Regions from separate parts of the Sporosarcina sp. Y1011 genome, predicted to be linked through region 2. Evidence: predicted binding sites of a transcription regulator. Region 2 holds the regulator's gene; each other region holds the start of a gene.
The links. Region 2 encodes LexA, which represses DNA repair genes until DNA is damaged. Its sites were predicted from a motif close to CGAACATATGTTCG; they were not measured.
Positions count from the first base shown of each region.

Region 1: AC25Y5_RS13290 (YhjD family protein) is a predicted target of LexA. The motif match lies at 1,673-1,686, and genes of this name have one in related genera.
Region 3: parE (DNA topoisomerase IV subunit B) is a predicted target of LexA. The motif match lies at 1,882-1,895, and genes of this name have one in related genera.

Region 1 is NZ_JBYHFP010000012.1:58,536-61,819, reverse strand. It holds gene AC25Y5_RS13300 (M20 family metallopeptidase) at 1-330, shown strand, start outside; gene AC25Y5_RS13295 (competence protein ComK) at 760-1,299, shown strand; gene AC25Y5_RS13290 (YhjD family protein) at 1,288-1,647, opposite strand; gene AC25Y5_RS13285 (DUF3225 domain-containing protein) at 1,918-2,487, opposite strand; gene AC25Y5_RS13280 (response regulator) at 2,562-3,236, opposite strand; gene AC25Y5_RS13275 (sensor histidine kinase) at 3,258-3,284, opposite strand, start outside.
Region 2 is NZ_JBYHFP010000003.1:55,713-58,996, forward strand. It holds gene tkt (transketolase) at 1-79, opposite strand, end outside; gene AC25Y5_RS04505 (DUF896 domain-containing protein) at 155-388, opposite strand; gene AC25Y5_RS04510 (YneB family resolvase-like protein) at 453-1,115, opposite strand; gene yneA (cell division suppressor protein YneA) at 1,108-1,422, opposite strand; gene lexA (transcriptional repressor LexA) at 1,625-2,245, shown strand; gene AC25Y5_RS04525 (methionine gamma-lyase family protein) at 2,352-3,284, opposite strand, start outside.
Region 3 is NZ_JBYHFP010000004.1:64,281-67,564, reverse strand. It holds gene AC25Y5_RS06470 (AMP-binding protein) at 1-646, shown strand, start outside; gene AC25Y5_RS06465 (HesB/YadR/YfhF family protein) at 670-963, opposite strand; gene plsY (glycerol-3-phosphate 1-O-acyltransferase PlsY) at 1,002-1,604, opposite strand; gene parE (DNA topoisomerase IV subunit B) at 1,910-3,284, shown strand, end outside.

The DNA of each region.
Region 1 (3,284 bases), on a different contig from region 2:
GACGGAACTGCTCTTGCAAACAACTGTACCATCGATTTCGAATACGTAAGGGGCTATCCGGCCGTTGTGAATCATGCTGCCGAAACGGAATTCTTGAAAACTGTGGCTGAAACGATTTCCGGCTTGGAAGTGGTTGAATCTACGCCGCAAATGGGTGGCGAAGATTTTGCTTACTACCTAGAAAAAGTACCAGGTACATTTTTCTTCACGGGCGCTAAACCTGAGAATCCATTTCCGCATCACCATCCCAAATTCGACATCGATGAAAATGCGATGCTTGTTGCGGCGAAGACGCTTGGTGCCGCCGCTGTTGAATATCAAAATTCGTAATAGGAAGACTTTCTAACCATTAGTAATATTTCATGATTACATCATTTTATATATATAGATGATTAGTGAGCCTTCCTTCGAATTTTATGAGGAAGGCTCACTGTTTTTACATGGCGCTTAAAAAGTTCAATACATAGGGGATGAACCTGAAATCCTGCTAATACCGCTTTGGTGCTTTGTGGATACCTCCCACGATAAGCCGGAAAGAATGGCGTTATTCCGTTCAATATCATACGGAATAATACTTTCTTTTTCCACTTTTCCTTTTTGGTCCAATAACATCTGTTTCCACAAGAGAAACCGTCATTATCTCCTAGAGAAACAGCCTGTTTCTGTCTTCCAAAAGAACAGTATGCACAATTGCGTTTGTAATTCCTGGATTTATAATCTACTTATAATACAAATATGAATTATGAGGAGTGCATTAATTTGAAGAATAAGAAACGAAGTGCGCAATACATTATTTCCTTTGACACATTCATGTTACGTCCGATGATTCAAGACAATAAAGTTTTTACCCATGTTAATGAGCGCAACGGTGATTTAAGCGTTCCAAGACGTCCTATCCATATCGTCAGGAATTCCTGTGACTATTATGGAAATTCTCTTCACAACTCGACTAATTCAGCAAAAATGGTACTTGGTAAACGCCATAAAACACCGATTATCCTGGCTCATGATTTTGGAATACCATACATTTTCCTGCCCACCATGTCACCATCTTCCGAACAGAATGTCTGGATTTCCTATAATGCGATTGAAAAAATAGAAGAAGACAATTTGGGTTCTATAATTACACTAGAAAATAGCCGATCCTTCAAGTTAAATGTTTCCCCTACAACATTGTATCGTCAATATGCGTTCGCCACTCTTTTAGAAAAGAACTTTTTGAAAAAACAGAGACAACTGAGCAGGCCTTCTACTTTTAACTTTTTTGACGATGATGACGACAATGATTCAGCTCTCTGACATCGCAATGTATTTGGCCAATAGTTCTTCCGTTCGATTACGCAGGCGGACATTCAAATAGCGTCTATGATCTTCATATCCTCCGTGCATGAATACATACTCGGTGAATGTGCTATCCGTTTTGTTACGTATCACCTTCATATTGCGCCGCCGCAAGTAGATTGTCGTTTCCTTTAGTTCTGCACGTGCAATTTTCGTTGCCTCGTCGACGAGTTTAACGTAAGGTCCTTTTAATTTGAAAGGACCTTTTTCGAATGATTCCCGATCTCTCTCCAAGATAATTAGAAGCATCGGTAAGTAAATCATATTCTCAAAATAAGGTAATGCCTCCGGGGGTATTAAAGGCACTACAATCACTCCTTCCGCTCAATCGAGAACAAATGTTCGTATATCTATTGTATGCCCATACCCTCGGAAAATCAACCTACAAATCATTGGAAATCTTAAGCATATTTGGAGACACACGGAATGCCGAAGTTTATCGGTAATACAACACTTCATAATTTCTTTACCCACAAAGAATACCGAACGGCGAATCAAGTCGAAATACCATACACTCTGGTTAACCGACAAAAAAACTCCCAGCCATAATCGCTGAAAGTCTCGCATATCGTATACTTATTTCGTCTCTATATCACCGATATAATGAACCGAAGCCACTTTCCAATCACCATCACTTTTTTTAAGGACAGTTACTTGCCTACCACTCGGACTTGTTTCAAGACCCGTCTCTAATTGCTTGAAAGATGTCTTTAGGTTTGAAAACACTTGGGCTTCCTCTTCTGAATACTTCACAATCGTTACATTCGAAACTTCACGATTTAATTCATACTTACTAAAAACATCTTTCGTAATAGAACGTTCCTCTTCAAGGTCATAATCCTTCGCTGACAATGTATCTAAATAGCCATCGATATCTTGTTTGTTTAGCGTTTCCAAATTTAGGTTGTATACGTCTAGGATCTGCTCTTTTTCGTCTGCTGGAACGCCAGAAGCTTCTTCTACAGTGTCTCCTGTCAAGCTAAATCCCACTTTGCTTTCATCCACTCCATGATCAATTGTGCCATATTCATTCTTTGCTTCGCCGTCATCGACGGAACCATTCTCAACAGGCTCTTTCTTGTCACCACTACAAGCTCCTAGCAGTAAAATGAAAGACAGACTAAAAAGCACGACTACTTTTTTCATTTTCATCCTCCTGAACAGGTAAAAGGGCTCCTCCAAAAACAGAAAGCCCTTTTCCTTTTATTCAATTCACCAAATTATTTTACTTCAACCCAACCATTTTTAATCGCTGTTACGACCGCTTGTGTGCGGTCATTTACTGCCATTTTTTGTAGAATACTTGACACGTGGTTTTTGACGGTCTTCTCGGAGATGAAAAGCGTCTCCCCGATTGTCCGGTTACTTTGTCCATCTGTCAACAGTTGTAATACTTCACACTCACGTTTAGTAAGTAAATGGAACGGGCGACGGATATCATTTTGTTGGAAGGATCCCTTATGCTCACGTTCGCTCAATCTTCGGTATTCTGTAACAAGGTTATGCGTCACTTTTGGATGAAGGTACGAACCACCTAACGCAACGACTTTAATCGCCTGGATGATTGCATCCGCATCCATTTCTTTTAACATATAACCGAGTGCACCTGTTTTAAGTGCATGTGATACATATGATTCATCGTCGTGAATTGACAACATAATTACCTTCGCTTTGGGATATTCTTTGATGAGGTTTTCAGTTGCATCGACACCATTCATATGTGGCATGTTAATGTCCATAAGAACCACGTCCGGTTCGCACTGTTGATAAAGCTCATTCACTTCGCTACCATCGCCGCCCTCAGCCACAACTTCAAAAGAATCTTCAAAATCAAGGATTCTCTTTACCCCTTCACGGAATAGTTGGTGATCATCTACAATTAATATTTTTGTCATAGTCATTTCCTCCCCTAACATCTAGTCGTCGATTATTTCACTCTGGAG
Region 2 (3,284 bases):
CGGAATTCGCTTTTTCGATTGCGTCAATTGAGAGTGTACGAATTGTATTGATAGCTAGCTGGTCAATCTGTTGAGTCATTGTGTACATCCTTTCCCGTGATGTCTATTTATCTTCATATCCTAGTTTAGACAATCAGCGCGGTGATTGCAAAGTTCAATTTAGGTATTTGCCGTTACGTGCGTTTTTCACCTTGTCGGGTGTCACGTCATTTCCTTCTGGATCAAGCACTTTGACATGCTCGATTGTGTCCCGCATCGATGAGCGGAAAGTCTCAAGATATTCTTTCCGCAATTGTGTTTGTTCTTTAGCTTCTTCGATAGATAGACCTGTTGTCTTCGATTTCTTTGAGAGTTCATTAATTCGTTTGATTTTATCTGGTGATAGCATATTTTTTCCTCCATTTTGCGTTATAAATACAAACGTATACAAAAAAAACAGAAAGTGCAATAAATCAGACTCCCTGCTCTGTTTCATATTCTTTAAAGCGCCGATGGACAGTCGCTTTACTGATGTTGTGACCGAGCCCTTTCAAGACGCCCGTAATTTCTTCATAAGTCAGCCCTTTTTCTCTCAAAGAGACAATTTCACTGATTGGCACTTCGATACGCTCTCGGCCTTCAACGTTTCCTCTGTTTTTCAAATTGCGTTCAGGACGATACCCCTCCCTGACAGCACGTTTCATGCCCCGTCTAATTTTGGCGTTGTGCACTTTCCGTTGATATTCTTCAACTACTGCCAAAATTTCAAGTAACATCGTATCCATTTCATTAAGTGCAATTGGCCCACTATCATTGCGTGAAAAAACGGCTGTGTCTGTTTTCAACAACAGGTGCAAGACAGCCATCCTAGCATTCCCACGTCCGAGCCTCGTCTCATCTTGTATCAGTACTGCATCTACTTCTTCATCGCGGATGTAATCCAGCATACTAAGCAATCCTTCTCGGTCAATGTCGTAACCGCTATGTTTGTCCTCGAATGTAGCGACAAGTTCTAAATTGAGTTCACTAGCCAAATCTTCAAGTTCCTCTTCTTGCCTCGTAAGTGATAGTTCCTGCGTTTCTTTTTCTGTGCTCACTCGGCAATAAATGACGCACTTCTTTCGCGGCTCATTCATCAGTACCACCGGCCAGTTGTACACTGTCGTCTTCATGTGTCTGTATAGTTGGCAAAAGCAAATCTTCTCCCTTCTTGATTGTGGCAGAGGACAGATTATTTAGAGTCATCACTTCTTTAATCCATTTCTCTGACGACATGTTTTTCGAGTGGTGAAATGCAAGGCCCCAGAGCGTGTCCCCTTCAGTAATTGTAATTGTTGTGACTTCAGCTTGCTTCGTTTCATATTTACCAACTCCTATAATTGCAAAACCTAAACATAAAATAACAATAAATATACCATAACCATTGTTTTTAATGAAAGTCATCATTTCTCCCCCTTGCGAATGTTTGTTCGTATCACTGTTTTCATTATAGGAAATACAAAACTGGATGTCAACACTTATTAGAACTTGTGTTTGCCATTCCTATAGTGGGCTGATATAATGAATCTATTGAAATAACTCGAATTTCGGTGAGACTTTCACGATTTTTGATTGTTGTAAGAATTTTAGTTAAGGGGTGATTGTTGTGAAGAAAATCTCAAAAAGACAGGAAGACATTTTGACATTCATTAAATCAGAGGTAAAGAAAAAAGGGTATCCACCTTCCGTAAGGGAAATTGGGGAGGCTGTGGGGCTAGCTTCAAGTTCAACTGTTCACGGTCATCTAGCTCGTTTAGAAAGCAAGGGCTTCATTAGAAGAGACCCGACTAAACCTAGAGCAATCGAAGTCCTGGATCCTGAAGGGTTGGAAACGATGAAACCCGGAGTTCTACATGTCCCTCTTGTCGGTAAAGTTACTGCAGGTCTTCCGATTACAGCCATTGAAAACATTGAAGAGTACTTCCCTCTCCCTGAATCGTACGGCACTTCGGAGGACAACCTCTTTATGCTTGAGATTGTTGGGAATAGTATGATTGAAGCAGGAATCCTTAATGGAGATTATGTTATCGTTAAACAGCAACAGTCAGCTAATAATGGTGAGATTGTCGTAGCAATGACAGAAGATGATGAAGCGACAGTGAAGCGGTTCTTCAAGGAAAAAAATTATTTCCGTCTTCAACCTGAAAATGAATCTATGGATCCAATTATTCTCGATAATGTATCGATACTTGGTAAAGTCGTTGGCGTTTATCGTACGATTCATTAAGGGTAGACATGGAATTTCGCGTAATATTCATCTGCAATGCCAGACTATCTAATACTCTCACAAATACGAAAGAGCTATTCCTCTATTATGAAGGAATAGCTCTTTGTTATTTCCCTATTAAATTTTCCTTAACCAGTCTTCCTATGGATGACAACACAGCCACTTTCACATGCTCGTATGTGAGGCCCCCTTGAACGTATGCGGTATAAGGAGGTCTGATTGGACCATCTGCCGTAAGCTCTATGCTTGACCCTTGGATGAACGTGCCCGCCGCCATGATAACATCGTCCGTATAACCCGGCATATAAGAGGGCTCAGGTGCGTAGTGAGCATTGATGGGCGAGTTCTGCTGAATTGACTGGCAGAATGCGATCATTTGATTGGCATTTCTGAAAGATACAGACTGAATTAAATCGGTTCTTTTTTGCGTGTAATGCGGTGTTGTCTCGAGTCCAAAACTTTCGAGGAGCGCTGCCGTGAAGAGCGCACCTTTCACTGCCTGGCTAACAACATGCGGTGCCAGGAAAAATCCTTGGTACATCTCCCGTAGAGTATCAAGCGACGCCCCAGCTTCCGCTCCAAGACCAGGAGATGTCATTCGAAACGCACACTTCTCCACAAGATCTGCACGACCGGCAATATAGCCACCAGTTCTTGCAATGCCGCCGCCTGGATTTTTAATGAGCGACCCTGCCATCAGGTCGGCACCGACTTCTGTGGGCTCTTTCTCTTCGACAAATTCACCATAGCAGTTGTCGACAAAGACGACCAGGTCAGGATTGATGGCTTTTACTTTAAGGATCATTTCACCGATTTCATCCACCATAAAGGATGGACGATCTGAATAGCCTTTTGAGCGCTGGATTCCTATAATTTTTGTTTTAGCATGGATATTTTTCGATACTTCTTCAAAGTTGACCGTTCCATCATCATTTAGCTCAATGTGTTTATATGTAATGCCGTAATCCAGAAGCGATCCAGTATCTTTCCCTTTTCCTGATACGATGGATTCCAAGGTATCATAAGGTTTTCCTGTGAT
Region 3 (3,284 bases), on a different contig from region 2:
TCATGCATTTCATGAGAAAGGTTTAAAATTCAAAGAAGGGTACGGACTTACGGAAGCAGGCCCAAATAATTTTTACATCCGAAGCGAAGAAGCTTGTCTGAAAATAGGATCTGTTGGTAGGAGCATGCTATTCAATTCCACAAAAGTATTGAATGAAGAGATGAAGCCTTGTGGTATAGATGAAGTCGGGGAATTATTTATAAAAGGGCCACATGTTTTCAGTTATTATTGGCGGAATCCGACAGCAACGGCTGAAACGTTAGTTGAGGGATGGCTGCGTACGGGTGACCTTGCCAAATGCGATAGTGATGGCTACACCTATATTGTCGGAAGAAAAAAAGATACTATTATTACAGGTGGAGAAAACGTTTATCCACAGGAAGTCGAACAATGCCTCGTCCTGTTTGATGGGGTCAAAGAGGTAGCTGTCGTCGGGGTAAAGGATGACTTATGGGGTGAAATCATCGTTGCATTTATCATCATGGCAGACGGATACCCTTTCGATTGTGACGACATTACCATGCACTGTAAAAAGTTTCTTGGATTATATAAAATCCCCAAAAAAGTAATTGAGCTAAAAGAATTGCCTAAAACACACGTCGGAAAAATTAATAAAAAAATACTACAAGAGATGGTTGGAAAATAATAAAAGCGTGAGGCATTATGCCTTCACGCTTTTTCGTACAAATAAATAAGTTCATGCAGTTTAGGATCTACTTTGACATGCAAGTCATGTTCAGTGAAATACCATTTGTCACGGCTTTCAATATAGTAGCGTACACTGCCGTGCTCCGTTTCAACTGCCACTTCGTCAGGTTGTTCTTTTGTCACGCCGAGGGAAAATCCCGGTTGTAGTGAACTGGATCCTCCATATCTTGCAAAAAAACGGATGGCATCACCAGGTTCAACTTCCATCTCTTCTTTAAACCATAATAGCGCTTCGTTCGACAAAATAATCTTCATTGGAAACACCAACCTTTTCCGTTTCTGCTTTCATTGTATTATAACCACTTCACTTTTGGCTCGGTTCCAGCCTTGATCCGGCCAATATTCGCTCGATGTCTATAGAAGATGAAGGCACCGAATAGACCAATCATTACCATTAGATAAATATCACCTGTTCGGAAGTAGTAAAAAATGCTGTATAAAAAGCCTACCACAGATATAATCATTGACGATAAGGACACCATTTTCGTTACTTTCAAAGCGATGAAAAACGTTACGAGCACAAGGATAAAAACGGGCCATTCGTAAGCAAGCAGCACACCGCCGGATGTCGCGACAGCTTTGCCACCTTTGAAATGAGCGAAAACGGGATACATATGCCCCACAACCGCAAGTATTCCCGGAATAAGAGGATGGACTGTAATGCTGTCGAAAACAGGGAGTAGTGGTAACAGTGCAGCTACCGTCCCTTTTAAAATATCGAGAATTGTTACGGTAAGTCCCGCTGTTTTACCGAGTACACGGAAGGTATTCGTGCCACCTAAATTCCCGCTGCCTAGTTGCCGGATGTCCGTTTTGTAAAAAAGTTTCCCGACCCAGAGTGCTGAAGGGATTGAGCCGATTAAATAAGCAATTACTAAAAGTATGATAAGTTCCATTGTGTACTCCTTTTTTAATTTGTCTATGTATAGACCTAGTTTAGCAGAAGCGTGAAGTTGCGACAATGGGCTTCATGTGGAGAGTAGAGAATTGGCAAGCCAAGTTAAGAGGTGCAGTCAGATTTCGAATTTCCGGGTCTCAAACAGCCGATTTCCGTAACTAACAATTTCCTGTCTTCATTGCAATAAAATGCTTTCTTCTATACAATTAATTGAGCAAGCTTCTGAAAACGTTGATTTGACAACCTTTAAAGGAAGCGGTACGATCATATAAAAGAGAACATTCGTTTGATGGAGGTTGTATTTTGACGAAAAAACAAGAAAACTATACGTATGATGATGATTCAATCCATATACTTGAAGGCCTAGATGCTGTAAGAAAACGTCCCGGTATGTACATCGGATCTACCGATTCTCGCGGGCTTCATCACCTTGTCTATGAAATTGTGGATAACGCGGTAGATGAAGCGCTAGCTGGGTTTGGTAATGAGATTGACGTGACACTTCATACAGATGGCAGTGTCAGTGTACGCGACTACGGGCGTGGTATGCCAACGGGGATACACTCTTCTGGAAAACCAACGACGGAAGTTATTTTGACAGTTCTTCATGCAGGAGGAAAGTTTGGTCAAGGCGGTTACAAAACGAGTGGCGGACTTCATGGAGTTGGTGCATCTGTTGTAAACGCTCTATCTGAGAAATTGGAAGTGACCATTTTTCGTGACGGAAAGAAATTTCTTCAACGCTTTGAAAAAGGCGGAAAACCGTCTACAACGCTTGAACAAATCGGAACAACACGTGAAAAAGGGACGCTTATCCATTTTAAACCAGACGCGACCATATTCTCAACTTTAAAATATCATTATGAAACCATTAGTGAGCGCTTACGGGAGTCCGCGTTTCTGTTAAAGGGCTTGAAAATTGAGATAAAGGAAGAAGGTACGGACAAACACGATATCTTCCAATATGAAACCGGAATTGAGGCTTTTATCACTTATTTAAACGAAGAGAAAGATGTTCTACATGAGGTCGCTTATTTGGAAGGTGAGTCAGATGGAATAGAAGTCGAGTTTGCATTCCAATTCAGTGACGGTTATTCGGAAACAATCCTATCATTTGTCAACAACGTCCGTACCAAAGACGGTGGAACACATGAAACAGGGGCAAAGACAGGAATGACTCGAGTATTTAATGAATATGCGAGAAAAACCGGATTGTTGAAAGAGAAAGATAAAAACCTTGAAGGCTCGGATATTCGTGAAGGAATAGCCGCAATTGTGTCGGTACGTATCCCGGAAGAGATTTTACAATTCGAAGGGCAGACGAAAGGCAAGCTTGGTACGAGTGAAGCACGTGGTATCACGGATTCAATTGTATCTCAGAAGCTCCTTTATTTTCTTGAAGAAAATGCTGATTTAAGTGCATCCCTTGTTCGTAAAGCAATCCGTGCGCACCAGGCACGTGAGGCGGCAAGAAAAGCACGGGAAGATGCGCGTTCAGGTAAGAAAAGAAAAAGATCGGAAACACTTCTATCAGGTAAACTGACACCTGCACAATCCAGAAACGCTGCGAAGAATGAATTATATCTTGTCGAAGGGGACTCGGCCGGCGGTTCAGCAAAACAAGGACGAGACCGAGTTTTTCAGGCTATTCTTCCACTGCGTGGTAAAGTGCTCAACA